4 regions of the Brucella sp. NBRC 12953 genome follow, and region 2 is predicted to be linked to each of the others. Evidence: predicted binding sites of a transcription regulator. Region 2 holds the regulator's gene; each other region holds the start of a gene.

Region 1 (4,190 bases), on a different contig from region 2:
GATTCGCGTGCGCAAGGTAAGCGGTGAAATCCCGATCTTCATTTCTTCAGCAGGCTGCGCATAGCCGGTGATGAAGTTGAAGATATGCGCCACATCGCGTGCGATATCGGCATCGGAAGTGAAGAATGAAAGGTCGGTGTAAATACGCGCTGTGATCGGGTGGTAGTTGCCAGTGCCAAGGTGAACATAGGAACGCAGCTTCTGGTCTTCACGGCGAACAACCAGCGACATCTTTGCGTGCGTCTTCAATTCGATAAAGCCGAAGACCACCTGAACGCCTGCGCGCTCCAGATCGCGGGCCCAGCGAATATTGGCTTCTTCGTCGAAGCGAGCCTTCAGCTCAACAAGGGCTGTGACCGACTTGCCAGCTTCTGCCGCATCGACGAGCGCACGCACGATCGGGCTGTCATTGGAGGTACGGTAAAGCGTCTGCTTGATTGCCAACACATCCGGATCAGCTGCGGCCTGACGCAGAAACTGCACCACCACATCAAATGATTCATATGGATGGTGGACCACAATGTCCTTTTCACGAATCGCGGCAAAGCAATCGCCGCCGTGCTCGCGAATGCGCTCAGGGAAACGCGGATTGTAAGACACAAATTTCAGGTCATCGCGCGGGATCGAAACGACTTCCGAAATCATGTTGAGCGCCAGAAGACCTTCGAGAACGCTTATGCGGTTTTCCGAGACACCCAGTTCGGTAGCAACGAAAACACGCAGCGCTTCGGGGATTTCAGCATCAAATTCGATGCGGATCACCTGACCGCGGCGACGACGCTTCAGAGCTGTTTCAAAAAGGCGGACCAGATCTTCCGCTTCTTCTTCGACCTCGATATCGCTGTCGCGAATGATGCGGAATGTACCGGCACCGCGCACCTCATAGCCCGGGAACAGACGACCGATAAACAGGCTGACTGCATCTTCAATGGTGATAAAACGGAACGCGTTCTGCTGCTCGGTCGGCAACTGGATGAAGCGCTTCAGGGCGACCGGAATGCGCAACAGCGCCGTCATCGGATGACCATCAAGACGACGCGCAAGCTGCAGCGCAATCGAGAAGCCTAGATTCGGAATAAACGGGAACGGGTGCGCAGGATCGATTGAAAGCGGCGTCAGAACCGGGAAAATTGTTTCCAGGAAGTGACCTTCCAGCCAATCTTTTTCGGTCTTCGACAAGGTCGATGCGCGTACGATCTCGATATTCTCTTTTTCAAGTTCTTCGCGCAGCGTACGCAGACGTTCCTGCTGGCCTTCCTGCAGGCGGCCCACTTCTTCCAGAACGAAATCAAGCTGCTCCTGCGGCGTGCGACCGTCGGCGCTGCGCATGGCAACACCTGCACGCACCTGTGCAGCAAGCCCTGCAATACGCACCATGAAAAATTCATCGAGGTTGGCTGCCGAAATCGACAGGAAGCGCAGACGCTCCAGCAGTGGCTGACGCGTATTGCCTGCTTCTTCGAGAACACGACGGTTAAACTGAAGCCAGGAAAACTCGCGATTGACGAAGCGTTCAGGGCTTTGCATCAGCTCTGCTGTCTTGTCAGTGTTCAAAGCTTCGTGAGCGTTTTGAACTTTGCTGGCATTCGGGGTTGCAGAATGGTCATTTGCCGCCTGATCTGCCACATGTGCGGTCAAATCGGCGGCCTGGGTTGCCACAACGCTGTTTTCGTTCATTTTTCCTGTCCCGGTTACTACCGGCAAATCCCGGCGCGACGATAAGCCTATGGCTGTCATATGACAGTTTGATAGCAAACCGCTTGAAATGTCCCCAGAATTGATGAAAACGCTTCCAGAAACAAGCCGTTCGCGGTAAACGCTTGAAAAATAGCCATCCCAATTTGAATGCCGCGATCCAAAAGCTCCGGAGCCTATTATGTCCGATCACATCATCCCACACTTCCAGAATGACGCTGGACACAATTCCATTGAAATCGGCGTGAAGGAATTCATGTGCGTCGGCGCAAACCCGCCTTTCGATCATCCACATGTCTTCCTCGACATGGGTGACGAAAGCGAAGTGGTTTGCCCATATTGCTCGACGCTCTATCGTTACAATCCGCAGCTTCACGCTGACGAGACTGTTCCTGCAGGCTGCGTTTACGAAGCACCTGCAGACAAAGCTGCCTGAACATAAATGGCGGTATTCGTGCCGCTGATATTATGAGCAGCTTGGTCAACGGACGCATATTGATTGCAGGGGCCGGTGTTGCCGGTCTCAGTGCAGCACTTGAATGTGCGGCACGCGGATGGACTGTCCAGCTGTTTGAAAAAGCGCAAGCCCTGTCGGAAGTCGGCGCGGGCTTGCAGCTGGCTCCCAATGCGATGCGCCACCTCCAGCGCCTTGGCGTGGCCGACTGCCTTTCCTCCCAAGCCGTTACGCCAGAAGCGCTTTATCTCATGGATGGGCGCAAGGCTCGCCCCCTGCTCGCCATGCAACTTGGCGACAAGGCATTCAAACGTTGGCATCATCCCTATGTCGTTTGCCATCGCGCTGATTTGCAAACAGCCCTGTTAGATGCCTGCCACGACAATCCAAATATCGAGATTAATCTCGGTGCTGAGATTATTGGCCATAAGGCAGATCAAAACGGCATCACCGCAACGGTTAGACGTGGCGGAGCAGATCAAGATATTGCTGCCAGCTATCTCATTGCCTGCGATGGCGTCTGGTCTGCACAACGCACCAAAGCGGGATATGAAAAGGCGCGTTTCAGCGGCCATATCGCGTGGCGTACAACACTTGCAGCGGATGCCCTGCCCGCAAGCTTCAAGGCAGCAATCCCAGAACAGAAATCCGTTTCTGCATGGCTTGGCAAGAAGGCGCATTTTATCGCCTATCCGGTAAAGGGCGGTGATTTCTTCAATTTCGTCGCCATTACGACGGGCGATAACCCCGGTGAGGTCTGGTCTAAGACGGGTGACAATGCGCGGCTGCAGTCAATCTATGCCGATTGGAGCGACCCGGTACGTGAAGTGCTGACTCTAGCCACCGAGTGGACCTACTGGCCGCTTTTTGAAATGGCCGATGCTCAGTTTGTCGGCCCGGACAGAACGATATTTCTCGGTGACGCCTCTCACGCTGTCACACCCTTTGCAGCGCAAGGGGCTGCCATGGCAATTGAAGATGCGGCAGCACTTGCCGAAGCATTGGATGACCAAGAGCCACAATCAGCGCTGAAGCGATTTGATTCTGTTCGCAAAGAACGGATTGCAGCAGTTGCCAAACGCGGCCAGCTAAACCGCTTTGCCTATCACGCGACAGGTGTGTTTGCGCTTGGACGCAACATGCTCTTTGCCATGCGCAGCCCAGATACTTTCCTGAAAGATCTGGACTGGCTTTATGGCTATGATGCGGTTGCAGCGGTAAGAAGTTAGCCTGCGTCGCGCGCGGCTTCCAGCGCGGCAATATCAATCTTGACCATCGTCATCATGGCATTTGCCACGCGCTGCCTGACCTCTGGCTCGCCGTTCTGTAGAATCTCGAGCAGGAACTCCGGCACAATCTGCCAAGCAAACCCATATTTGTCGGTCAGCCAGCTGCATTCCATCGCAGAGCCACCTTCCAGCAACCGGTTCCAGAACGCATCAAGCTCTGCCTGATCCTTGCATTTCAGAATAAGCGATGTTGCCGGGTTGAACTTGAATTGTGGACCACCGTTCAAGGCAGTCATCGCCTGTCCGTCCAGTGTAAAGTTTGCAGTGACGACATCGGTGCCGCCGGATTGGTGACCGTGCTGGAAGCGAATGAAGCCATCCAGAGAGGCTGGTTTTCCCAATTCCTTGAAGAGCGATACGTAATAATTGGCCGCCTCTTCAGCCTCGTTATCGAACCAGAGGCATACTGTTAAGCCAGACATGGATTGTTCCTCCCATATGTCTCAGCCCCCGACTTGTTGAGCATTTCCAGTTTGGTTGTATGGCTGGAAATGCTCGATCTGTTAGTTTCAAACGTTTCTCGCCCGAAAACCGTTTCATATTTTTCGGGATATGCGTGGATTATCCCATCGCTTTTGCGGCTGCTTCCATATCCATCCACATCAGCTCCCAGATGTGACCGTCGAGATCTTCGAAGCTGCGACCATACATGAAACCGTAATCCTGCTTGGGAGCCGGATCGGCGCGACCACCGGCCTTAGCTGCATTTTCAACCGTTGCATCCACATCCGCTTTGCTATCCGCCGAAAGAC
Region 2 (4,190 bases):
GGTTGCGGCAAGTCTACCTTCCTGCGTTCGCTTAACCGCATGAACGACACCATCGAAGGTTGCCGCATCGCGGGCAAGATCACGCTCGACAACGAAGACATATACGATCCGAAGATCGACGTTGTTGAATTGCGCGCTCGCGTTGGCATGGTGTTCCAGAAGCCAAATCCGTTTCCGAAGTCGATCTTTGAAAACGTCGCCTATGGCCCACGTATTCACGGCCTTGCCCGCAACAAGACCGATCTCGAAGAAATCGTTGTCACCAGCTTGCAGAAGGCCAGCCTCTTTGAAGAGGTCAAGGATCGTCTGCATGATGCCGGCACCGGTCTTTCCGGTGGTCAGCAGCAGCGTCTGTGCATCGCGCGCGCTATTGCCGTCAGCCCTGAAGTGATCTTGATGGATGAGCCTTGCTCGGCACTCGATCCGATCGCGACCGCCAAGGTTGAAGAGCTGATCGACGAACTGCGCCAGAACTATACCATCGTCATCGTTACACACTCCATGCAGCAGGCCGCACGCGTTTCGCAGCGTACTGCCATGTTCCATCTGGGCAATCTGGTGGAAGTGGGCGATACGGACGTGATGTTCACGGCACCGACCGAAAAGCGCACGCAGGACTACATCACCGGTCGCTTTGGCTAATTAATTGGAACGGGAGCGGCGGCTGGTTTGAAAACAAAGCTGTTTGGCTTCCCCGCAATTTACATTGAGGTCTATTATGGCGTCTCAGCATACTGTTAGCGCTTACGACGAAGAACTGCAGTTCCTCACGCATAAGATCGCCGAGATGGGCGGTCATGCAGAGCGCATGGTCGAGCAGTCCGTTGCAGCGATTGTCAATGCCGACAATGCACTTGCCCAGCGTGTTATCTCCGACGATCTCATCCTCGATGCAAGTGAGCGCGAGATTGATGATAAGGCCGTGATGATTATCGCCAAGCGCCAGCCAATGGCTGTCGATCTGCGTGAAATCATCGGCTCGATCCGCATCTCTGCCGATCTGGAGCGCGTTGGCGATCTTGGCAAAAATATTGCCAAGCGCGTTGCTGCAGTTTCGGAATCTCGCCAGCCGGTCAAGCTCTATCGCGGCCTTGAAACCTTGGCTGAGCTGGCTCTCACCCAGCTCAAGGACGTGCTCGATGCCTATGCAACGCGCTCGGTACAGCAGATCAACGTCGTTCGCGACCGCGATGACGAAATTGACTCGATGTACACTTCGCTGTTCCGCGAGTTGTTGACCTACATGATGGAAGATCCGCGCAATATTTCCGCCTGCACGCATCTTCTGTTTTGCGCAAAGAACATCGAGCGCATTGGCGATCACGCAACCAACATTGCTGAGACGGTCTATTACATCGTGACCGGTCTGCAAATGCCTGCGGAGCGCCCAAAAGAAGACCTGAGCCACGGTATCGTCGTGGACGAGGCGCGTAAATCCTAAGAATATCTGGCACCGCATTCGTGCGGTCCAGATGCCTGCATGAATATGAAAAACGCGACGGCACGCGGTCGATCGGGGGCTTGTATCTTCCGCTGCCTCAAGCGCATCCCAAAAAGTGCGAAGCGATTTTGGGAAGTATATGCGATAAAAACAAGTGCTTAGAGCATGATCCAATTTAGTCGGATCACAGGCGCTCTAAATTTTGGATAGGAAATACTGGATGTCACAGGCACCCAAGATTGCTGTGGTTGAAGACGAAGAAGCCCTGAGTGTACTCCTGCGTTATAACCTCGAAGCCGAGGGGTATCAGGTTGATGCGATGCTGCGCGGCGATGAAGCCGAAATCGCACTTCGTGAAAATGTGCCGGATCTTCTTATTCTGGACTGGATGCTCCCTGGTGTCTCCGGGATCGAGCTGTGCCGCCGTCTGCGCCAGTGGCCGGAAACAGAGCGTCTGCCGATCATCATGTTGACCGCACGCGGTGAAGAAAGCGAACGCGTTCGTGGCCTGAGCGTGGGTGCCGATGATTATGTCGTCAAACCTTTTTCGACACCGGAATTGCTGGCTCGCGTCAAAGCCATGCTCCGTCGCGCCAATCCGAGTGTGCTGTCGCATGTGCTGAAAGTCGGCGATCTTGTTCTCGACCGCCAGCAGCATCGCGTCTATCGCAAGGAAAAGGAAGTCCGTCTCGGACCGACAGAATTCCGCCTGCTCGAATATTTCATGATGTCACCGGGCCGTGTCTTTTCGCGTAGTCAGCTACTCGATGGCGTCTGGGGGCCAGACATTTATGTCGATGATAGAACAGTTGACGTGCATGTCGGACGTCTTCGCAAGGCGATCAACGTTGGTCGCGCGCTTGATCCTATCCGCACGGTACGCGGTGCTGGATACTCATTCGGATAACCAAATCTCGATTTGCAGAACCCTATACAAGCGGCTCGTTGCTGAAAATGCGACGGGCCGTTTTGCATAATGGGCAAGAACGTTGCGACTCAGTTCCGACCTTCCGATTCGGAATTCAATATCCACAACGTACCAAAACGGCCAGTATCACACGATGTTACAATGATCGTGACAAAGTTGAAGATCCGGCGAAATCGAGGTCAAAAGCAGCATCGAAAAAGCTTAAAAAGACGCTTGCGTAAAATCTTGAAACATCGGCGAAATAAGGCAGTGATGTGGCCTGTATTTCAGCAAATTGAATCGCGTTAAATCAATAACTTATAAGATTTGCTAAATTACGTTAAGGATTTGTTAATAAATTTAAGGGGTTTGTGGGGAAAATTAAGCTCTGGATTCGGGTTCAATCTGCCTCTGTTTTGGAGGTGTCGTGACTTTTGGAATTTGACCATTCGCCTTTTTTTGGCCTAAAAATTCTAAAACCTTGAATGCAATGAGTGACAGCAGAACGTTTATTTTATGATTTTCGTTCTATTTGGCTGGAGCGCCGGGCATCTTAGAAGGATGTGCAAAGGCTGCTCTGTTAGTTCAAATCTGCTGCATAGTTTTATGCGGTGGCACCACAGCCAGGTTTCAAACGCCTTTTGCGGGGCGGAGGCCAGGTTGGATCAGTTAAGGGTCCTAACTATGAGACTGAGCCGTTGACGCGCGCTTCGAAATGGAAATTGCCCGCTATTCTCGGGCTGCTGGTTGCGCCATTTTTGGTGACGGGTTGCACGACGACCAGTGGCACGACCAAAACCAAAACCGAAAAGACGGCGGCGGCTAGCCACGTCAAGACAGTCAATGGCGTCAAGACTTTCACATACACCGCCAAAGACCGCGAATGCCTCGAACGTGCGATGTTCTTCGAATCCAACCGTTCAAGCCCCGATGGTCTGATGGCCGTTGGTACGGTCGTGATGAACCGCCTCGCTTCGGGTAGCTATCCGGATACGATCTGCGGCGTTGTTGGTCAGAAGAACCAGTTTGCGCCCGGCGTTCTGACACGCAAGATGAATTCAAAGGCTATGCCTGACGTTCAGGCAACAGCCGATGCTGTTCTTAAGGGCAAGCGTCATCCTTCACTTAAGAACTCGATGTTCTTCCACACGGCTGGCTTGAAGTTCCCTTACCGCAACATGCATTACGTGCTGGTTGCTGGCGGAAACTCCTTCTACGAAAAGCGTGGTCGCGATGGCGAACTGGAAAATCCGGTTCCACAGACCCCGTACAATCTGGCCTATGCTTCTACTCCACAGGCACCATCCATGCCTGAAGGTCCGTTCTACAACGTAACCGACCAGCAGGATGCGACTGTTCCGCAGGCACAGCCAACAGTGCAGGTTGCGTTGGCTGAAGCAGCGAAGACGACAGAAACCCAGCAGAATGGCGGCGTCGGCCCACAGGCTCGTGGTGATCGTTTGGCTGCTCTGCCTGTCAAACCAGCTGAAAAGCCGGTTATGACACAGGTGGCAAGCTATCAGCCGACATTTGATGAAACGGCTCCTGCTGCGGAAAATGTATCTCTCGGCTATACCGCCGATAAGAAGCATGTCGATGCAATCGGCGCGATGCTTCTGTCGCAGGAACGACCGGAATCACCACTTTAAAGCTGACTTAAGCACATAAAAAAGCGCCCGATAGGGCGCTTTTTTATTATTTTGCCTGCACTGGTACGGGTCGATAAACAGGCTGATAGATAACCATGGGCATATCATAGAAATCAGGTCTGTTCTGCCAGGCACGACGATCCGCACGGCGGTCAAGATCAAGCTGCAACAGGCAGTTGGAAAACGCATCGGA
Region 3 (4,190 bases), on a different contig from region 2:
ACCAACGTCGCCTTTTCTTCGGTCGCAAGCCGCACCAGAAGCTCGGCAACATCGGCACCGGTTTTCTGATCAAGGCTTGCAGTCGGTTCATCGGCCACGATCACGCCGGGTTTAGAAAGAAGCGCACGCGCGATAGCAACGCGCTGCATCTCACCGCGCGACAGCGTTTCGATATGTTGGTCCGGGCGGGTTATTCCGACTGTTTGAAGCAATTGAAGCGCGCGTGCGCGATCATCAGCCTTCACCCCAAAACTCAATTTGAGCGGCAATAGCACATTGGACAGTGCGGAAAGGCCGGGAAACAAGTGAAAATCCTGCATCACCAGACCAATGTTGCGCGCACGAAACGCATCGCGCCTGAAAGAAGACAGGCTGCTGATTGCCGTTTCGCCCCAAACTACTTTGCCGGCTTTCACAGGTTCGAGACCCGTTATAGCGTTGACCAGCGTGCTTTTCCCCGAGCCGGAGGCACCGGTAATTGCCAGATGACCACCAGCAACCAGATTAAACTTTTCAATGGAAAGCACAGGGAGAGCCAACCCCGGAAAGCGCACTTCCAGATCGGTAATATCGAGCGACAGACCCGATGGCTTGGCAAGCATCATCATCAGACTGTTTTGAAAGAAGCATCACGCAGACGAAGCTGACTGACGAAGCCCGTTTCAGGGTCTGTCCATGAACCATATTCCAGCGTGCCGCGCGTCAGAATTGGCGCGTTGAACTGCACGAATGTCTGTTTGGATGCCAGATAAACGACCATGATATTGTCGGGCCAATCGGAATCCGACGAGCAGAATGGGCAGATCGACATCGGAATTTCGGTCAGAACAAAGAAATTGGCTTCAGCCTTGAGTGGCGGTGCCATGAACCCGCTGATTGCCGCTTCCTTGCCGGAAGCATTTTTAACCTGATCGGAAAACTCCAGACCCAGCACGCCAAAACTTTTATACAGATTGTCAAAGCCAAGCTGCTCTGCGGCTTGTACCCTGTTTGCAATGCACATCAAAGGCGCAGCTGCCAATGCACCAAGCATGAGTTGCCTGCGATTGAAATGCGGTCCTGTGCGCATCCTGTCCTCCTGAAGAGAAGTGGACAGGCGGAAAACCCGCCTGCCCTTAATCAAACGAAGATTACTCAGACTTTGCCTTGCCGAGCGCAAAGGTGTCAGCAAGCACACGGTAAACATCGCTCTGTTCCATATAGCCGCGCAGACCCTCGGAACCTGGACCCGTTGCCTGAAGAACAACGTCATCGACCGCGTGAACGCCGGTGTCATCTTCCTTAGGGATGTTGCCCTGAACGAAGACTGCGCCCGGAACATCCTTGTAAGCCTCATTGGCTACATATTCGCCCTTCTCGTTCTTAACGGCTGGAACGAAGGCGCCATCCATCTTTGGACGGAAGGTTTCGTAATGATCCGGGCCGTTATTGGCGGCGAGGAACAGACGACGCGAAACATCGATGCGATCCGGATAACCGTCGCCATTGGTGTCTTCGTAATTGGGGAATCCGGCGGCATCGTAAGTGCCAACCTTTTCGCGCATTTCATCGCCCGGCTTTTCATCATCGACTGTACCAATGATGGCAACGCCATGGGTATGATCACCGGTGACGATAATCATCGTGTCCGGGTTCTTTTCGGCAAATTCGCGGGCAACGCCAACGGCCCTGTCGAACTCGATGGTTTCGACCAGCGCGCGATCCCAATCAAGCGGATGGCTCATCTTATCAACCGATGCGCCTTCAACCATCAGGAAGAAGCCTTCCGGATTCTTGGAGAGCTTTTCGAGTGCCGTCTTGGTCATTTCCACCAGACCCGGCTGGTTCGGGAACTTGTCAACCGTGCCTTTCTTGAGGAACTCACGATCAAGCGTCACATCGAGGTTGCCGGTGTGGAAAAGACCGAGCAGCTTGTCCTGATTGGACTCACCCGATGCAGCAAGCTCGTCCTTGCTGGTGACCAGCGCATATCCGGCATCCTTGAACAGCTGAATATAATCCTTGTCGTCCTTGCGCTTGGAACCCGGAACGTCTTTGGCGAGGAAGTAAGCAGAACCGCCGCCAAGAATAACGTCAGGCTTCACATCATACATCATGCCGACAATATCAGCCTTGTCGGAACGCTTGCGCGTATGTGCGACCAGCGCGGCTGGTGTCGCGTCCTGAAGTTCGGATGTCGAAACAATGCCGATGGACTTCTTGGTTTCACGACGCATTGCTTCTGCAATGGTTTCAACCTTCGGGTCGTCCTGGCTGTCGGGTGTACGATCGGCATAAACGCCAAGTGCATTCACGCGTGACTTATGGCCCGTCATGTAAGCCGACATGGTGTTGGCACTGTCGGTCGCAATCGAATGGGTCGACGACGTGCCGATGAAAGCAACAGGTGGAATATCATCCATGTTGAGGCGGCCATTGGCCTTACCCTCAGTCATGCCCTTCGACATGATGCGCGCGCCGGTGCGGTGCGCGACCGAAAGACCGTCAGCGATCAGGAAGATGATGTTCTTGGCTTTGGCTTCATTGCCGGTCGCATAGACATCCCAATTGACCGACTTGGTTTCGTCGCCAGCAGAAACTTCGACCTTGTAATCGCCAGCCTTGCCGATTTTCAGTCCGCGCAGAATAAGAGCAGAGCCCAGAACCTTGTCTTCTGCGCCCTTTTCTTCAGCGGTAAACTCGGCTTTGCTGCCAAATACAGCTTCATAATCCTGGCCATTGATGGTGACTTTCACGTCCTCTGGCTTAACGACCTTATCGAACTCAACCTTGAAATCGAATGGCGAATTGACAAGGATTGTCGCTCTGTCAATCGGATAGACGGTTGCAGCACCAGCCGCAGTCGTCAGCATGGTTGCTGAGGCGAGAGCAAGAAGCAGTTTGCGCATATCAGAAATCCCCACTGTGTAATGCGTGTGAGGGTCAGATAAGAAAGCTAGATGACACTGGTATAACAGTTTGCCGATTAATTGGTAAAACTTGCTTTGCCGGCTATTGAGAGGGCAACTCCCCTTTTGAACAAAGAGCTTGCAACTCACAAGAACAACTTTTTTGATCCATCTCATTGTTTATAAATAATAATTTTCAAAATATCTGGTATTCATGCAGGTGTAAAAAACTTGGGCTAATTGTCTGCGGATCAATCAGACAGGTGACATATGATACGCAAAACGCTCTCGATCATTCCATTGACCGCACTTCTGCTCAGCACAGCCCTGCCTGTCTTTGCGCAAGACAAAGTGCCCGCTTTGGTCGGCGAGTTTGTTCTGCCTACCGGCCTGAAACTCAATGGCGTTGAGTTTGGCGGCATTTCCGGCCTTGATTGCGATCCGGCCCAAAATGTCTATTATGCGATTTCCGATGACCGTTCAGAGAAGGCACCTGCCCGTTTCTACAAGCTTAAACTCGATATCGACGCATCCGGCATTCACGGATTGGATATTCTGGAAACCAACACCCTGCTTGATGCCGAGGGAAAGCCTTTTGCAATCAAGGATGTCGATGCGGAAAGCATTCGCTTCAACCCTGAAAGCCAGACGCTTTACTGGTCCAGCGAAGGCGACCGCAAAGGCAAGCCTTCTGTTCGTGAAATGAAGCTCGATGGAAGCTTTGTTCGTGAGTTCAAACTGCCGGAAGCCTATTTGCCAGATGAGAATAAAACGCGTGGCACGCGAAACAACCTGGCTTTTGAAAGTCTCACCATCACAGCCGACGGCAAGACGCTGCTTGCAGGCACTGAAAATGCTCTGGCTCAGGATGGTGAGATTGCCACGCTTGATAAAGGCAGTAAGCCGCGCATCATCTCCTTCGATATCGCATCGGGCGAAGCAACCGCCGAGCATGTCTATGAAACTGATCCGGTTTTCGCAAAGGCAACGCTGCCGCCTTTCTGGAACGACAATGGATTAAGCGAGTTCATGACGGATGGGCCGAATCTTCTCACTGTGGAGCGAAGCTACGCTCACGGTGTGGGCAACCGCATCAGCATTTATCGCGCATCCTTCGAAGGTGCGACTGATGTGAACGGCAAATCATCGCTTGAGGGGATCGCAGCCACACCGTTGAAGAAAGAACTCTTACTGCGTCTTGATGAGGGAACGTTCGGGCTCGATATCGACAATATCGAATCCATCACATGGGGTCCGGAAATCGATGGTGCGAAAACGCTGGTGATCGCGTGCGACAATAAT
Region 4 (4,190 bases), 140 kb from region 2:
ATGCGCTGGATGTGGCGAATGATCTGATCAGCCAGCTTGCAACGGCAATTCGGGCTGCTGCATCCATCGCTCTTGCGGCTTCTGTTCTGGTATTGGGCGGTGCTCTGGCTGCAGGCAACCGCGCCCGCGTTCACGATGCGGTTGTGCTGAAAACGCTGGGTGCCACGCGCGGCACGCTGATTGCAGCCTATATTGTTGAATATATGCTTCTGGGCCTTGCAACAGCGGTATTTGCGCTGGTCGCAGGCGGCGTTGCTGGCTGGTATGTGGTGGTTGAAGTCATGAAGCTGAAGGCGCAGTTCTTGCCGGACGTCGCGCTGATGACGGTGGTTGTGGCACTCGTTCTAACCGTTGGATTCGGTCTGGCCGGCACATGGCGCGTGTTGGGTCAGAAGCCTGCAACCGTGCTCCGAACCATATGAAGCATTTGTAGCCTTGCAGCTTAAATTCGCTTAAGCCCTTGGACCGCATGGATAATGCGATCCAGTTTTCAAGTCGTTTATCACGATTTTTTACAGCTGGTACTTGTGTGAGAACGCTAAAATCCCCATAATAAAACGCAGGCATGCTGGGGTCCCGCCAGCGGCGCCTGGGAGCGGCTCGAAATGAGCCTGACCCCGACACCGGACGGGACAACGCAAAAGGATTTAAGTCATGGCTGACTTTCGCAATATTCAGGCACAGCAGAGGCCGGTAGGTGGCGCTCGCGTTGGTGCTGACATCGATCAGGGCCTCCGCAGCTATATGCTCGGCGTCTACAACATGATGGCAATTGGTCTGGTTGTTACAGGCCTTGCTGCTTTGGCTGTCTCATCGCTGGCAACCACAACCGATCCGTCGGCAGCTGTTGCACAGCTTGCAAACGGCAAAATGCTCACCTCACTTGGTGCAGCACTTTATACATCGCCGCTGCGCTGGGTGGTTATGCTCGCTCCGCTCGCAGCTGTATTCTTCCTGAGCTTCCGCATCGAGCGTCTGTCGGTTTCGACTGCTAACGCCGTGTTCTGGGGCTATGCAGCTCTCGTCGGTCTGTCGCTGTCGTCGGTCTTCCTGGTCTTTACCGGCCAGAGCATCGTTCGCACCTTCTTCGTAACGGCTGCTTCGTTCGGCGCATTGTCGCTCTATGGTTACACGACCAAGCGCGACCTGTCCGCAATGGGCTCGTTCCTGATGATGGGTCTGTTCGGCCTGATCATCGCTTCGGTCGTTAACATCTTCCTCGGCTCCACCGCGCTGCAGTTTGCAATCTCGGTGATCGGCGTTCTGATCTTCGCAGGTTTGACCGCTTATGACACGCAGTCGATCAAGGAAATGTACTTTGAAGGTGATTCTGCGGATTCGCAGGGCCGTAAGGTTGTTATGGGCGCGCTGCGTCTGTACCTCGACTTCATCAACATGTTCATGTTCCTGCTTCAGTTCGTGGGCAACCGTGACTAAGAGCATGTCTCCCAAAAGTGGGAACCAGTTTTGGGATAAAGACCTGCTGAGAAGATACTAAACGAAGAATACGTGAGGGCAGCGGCAACGCTGCCCTTTTTGCTTTTCAAGCGGGCAGCCCGGAGTCATGCTGGACGGGCAATTTTAACTGAGTCTTGGCCTCCAACATGCCCCATATCCGCGATTTCAAGCCCACTGATATTGAAGCCATCACGATGATCTACACGGAAGCTGTGCTGAACGGTTCCGGTTCTTACGAGATCGAGCCGCCCACCATTGAGGAAATGGCACGGCGCTTCGACATCTTTGTCGAGCAGGGCTTTCCAATTCTTGTTGCGGAAGAAAATGGACTGGTCTTGGGCTATGCCTATATCAGCTATTTCCGCACCCGCCCGGCCTATCGCTGGCTTGCGGAAGATTCGATCTATATCGCACCCGATGCCAAGGGGAAGGGCGTCGGCAAGCTTCTGCTTGGCGAACTCATCCAGCGTGCGACAGCATTAGGCTTCAGGCAGTTGCTGGCGGTGGTTGGTGATGGTGAGCACAATATCGGCTCTGTGAAGCTGCATGAGAGCTTGGGATTTATCCATTGCGGACGAATCCAGGGCTCAGGCTTCAAGCATGGGCGCTGGCTTGATACGGTCCTCATGCAGCTGTCGCTCAATGGAGGCTGCACTGTTGACCCTGGCGAGATGCCGCTGGCTTAATTATCAACCAGCTTCAGGCTCTTATCGAAAACGCGGAGCACACGTTCAAGCTCGTGTCCGCGTTTCATAATGAGACCGCTTGCAGATATCACAGAATAGGCACCCTGCTTCTGGGCAAGCTTTGGATTTTTCTCGACGCGGAAAAGCGGGACCTCGCTCGCACGGCGGAAAATAGAGAACACCGCTCTGTCTGCGAGATGGTCAATCGCATAATCGCGCCATGCACCTGTCGCGACCATGCGGCCATAAATATTGAGGATTTTGCCAAGCTCGTGTCGGTCGAAGCTGACGGTCGGAGCAGGCGGTTTTATCTGCCCTAGAGGTACAACCTTGGGCGATGCCGAAGGATGGGAAAGCGAATGAGAGGACGCATCCTCGTTCGCAGCGCTTGGTCTATCCATGTCCTTCCTTTCGTCGCCGACATTGATTGTAAAGGAAACGCGGGAACACCGATCAAATCAGCTCATGACAGTAAGGTGATGCTTTTGTAAAATGATTGCAAGACCATGAAGCTTCTATGGCAGCTTCTGCCAAGCTTATCCTATAAAAATAGGTCCCAATTTATTGTATATTAGTTGATCACGAAAAGAGAATGCTTGTTCTCAATGGTGATTGTTAGCCACATTTTGGCCTTGTCAACTTCGCATTCCGGCCTGATTATAACGTCAGCATCTACACGTTGCCTGAGACGGTTCGGTTCGGGTATGTCCGACCCCAAGCCCCCCGCCCAAAGGACTGCCCGAACCGAACCAACCTTTACTGGCCTACAGCGTAATTCCTTAAACTTGAACCAGTTTAAGGTAAAAGATTACCATAAATATAAAGTGTTAGAGCGACCTTTGTGCGTCCAAAAGGGCGCACTGCGCGTTAGCCACTCAGACAGATGCAACGCTTCCTAAAAATCAAAGATTTTACGTATTCACCAAGCATGGATTGTGTCTGCCTAGGAAGTCTAGAGACCTAGCCGATCTTCCTGTTTGAAAATAGCTGCACCGTGAATCTGGCCAAGAGCATTGTCGCTTTTGCTTTCCTGCAGTACGACCGCACAGCCGGTCACGTCTTTGCGCGTGAGTTCTGAGGCAGGCAGCTCAATCTTCAGAGCTTTGCCATCCCACATGCCGATTGTATTGATGTCAGTCACGGTGTTGCGATAGGTGACTGACTGCCCGGCGTTCTCACCCTTATCAATCGGGATTGTCACTGAATCGCGCAGGTAAAACATTACCACATGAACGGGCTTTGCAGGCTTTTTGCCTGCCGCTATCTCTATAGACAGACGACCGTCATCAAGCTTCTTGATACTAACAGGAACATTGAGCTTGCTGGCCGCAATATGCTGCTTAACAACCTCGGCATCGCCGCCATTCATTTCCGATGCGCCATTTACGATCGCTTGAGGCGTGTAGACCATCTTCGCATTGAACGAATTGCGATAGGCATTCTGGCGATCTGTATTGTCCTGAGAAGCTAGCGTATCGCGCCAGCCCATATAATCCCAGTAATTGACGTGGAATGACAGTGCGAGCACGTTCGCATCATCGGCGTATTTCGCCAAATTCTTGTCAGCCTGTGGGCAGGATTTACAGCCCTGACTGGTATAAAGCTCAAGAACCGAAGTTCGCGTGCTGCTATCTTGGGCCTTTGCCACCCCATGCATGGATAGACACCCGGTGAAGGCCAAACCCAGCGCGGCACAAACACCGCGCAAGCCGGGAACGTATTCACCGGAAAGCCATGTATTTGTCCCTTGGAAGGGCGAATGGAAGGTCACTTTGGGTTCATCCTGCAATAATTGACGCTGACATCTATTATGTAGGAATTACGACGATCAATAGGAATTCACGTTGCAGTGAGATTTGCAGGCAATGTGTTTCTTTTATCTCACTGTCACAATCTATGGAAAAGCCGCCGAATTGCTCCGGCGGCTTTTTATTTCGACGATTTCGCTGATTAAGCAGCGAGATCGCGCAGAACGGTCTGCAGAATGCCACCATTCTTCATGTAGTCGAGCTCGTCCAGCGTATCGATACGGCAGATGAGCGGAAC

The links. The regulator PhoB, encoded in region 2, activates phosphate uptake and scavenging genes when phosphate is short. The targets are predictions, from matches to a motif close to TGTCATNNANCTGTCAT.
Positions count from the first base shown of each region.
Region 1: a site for PhoB is predicted at 1,727-1,743, ahead of ABWV94_RS01530 (RNA degradosome polyphosphate kinase). Genes of this name have one in related genera too.
Region 3: a site for PhoB is predicted at 2,929-2,945, ahead of ABWV94_RS08905 (alkaline phosphatase). Genes of this name have one in related genera too.
Region 4: a site for PhoB is predicted at 2,651-2,667, ahead of ABWV94_RS05460 (DUF2794 domain-containing protein). Genes of this name have one in related genera too.

Region 1 covers NZ_BAABSV010000001.1:297,174-301,363, reverse strand. Annotated here, with positions in the region: gene ABWV94_RS01530 (RNA degradosome polyphosphate kinase) at 1-1,626, opposite strand, end outside; gene ABWV94_RS01525 (zinc-finger domain-containing protein) at 1,877-2,131, shown strand; gene ABWV94_RS01520 (FAD-binding protein) at 2,173-3,378, shown strand; gene ABWV94_RS01515 (VOC family protein) at 3,375-3,860, opposite strand; gene ABWV94_RS01510 (VOC family protein) at 4,000-4,190, opposite strand, start outside.
Region 2 covers NZ_BAABSV010000002.1:471,146-475,335, reverse strand. Annotated here, with positions in the region: gene pstB (phosphate ABC transporter ATP-binding protein PstB) at 1-642, shown strand, start outside; gene phoU (phosphate signaling complex protein PhoU) at 719-1,441, shown strand; gene phoB (phosphate regulon transcriptional regulator PhoB) at 1,662-2,348, shown strand; gene ABWV94_RS06120 (cell wall hydrolase) at 3,047-3,997, shown strand; gene ABWV94_RS06115 (hypothetical protein) at 4,044-4,190, opposite strand, start outside.
Region 3 covers NZ_BAABSV010000003.1:294,271-298,460, forward strand. Annotated here, with positions in the region: gene ABWV94_RS08895 (ABC transporter ATP-binding protein) at 1-608, opposite strand, end outside; gene ABWV94_RS08900 (hypothetical protein) at 608-1,069, opposite strand; gene ABWV94_RS08905 (alkaline phosphatase) at 1,131-2,888, opposite strand; gene ABWV94_RS08910 (esterase-like activity of phytase family protein) at 3,159-4,190, shown strand, end outside.
Region 4 covers NZ_BAABSV010000002.1:333,424-337,613, reverse strand. Annotated here, with positions in the region: gene ABWV94_RS05475 (ABC transporter permease) at 1-422, shown strand, start outside; gene ABWV94_RS05470 (Bax inhibitor-1/YccA family protein) at 655-1,437, shown strand; gene ABWV94_RS05465 (GNAT family N-acetyltransferase) at 1,605-2,144, shown strand; gene ABWV94_RS05460 (DUF2794 domain-containing protein) at 2,141-2,545, opposite strand; gene ABWV94_RS05455 (DUF1223 domain-containing protein) at 3,097-3,831, opposite strand; gene acnA (aconitate hydratase AcnA) at 4,095-4,190, opposite strand, start outside.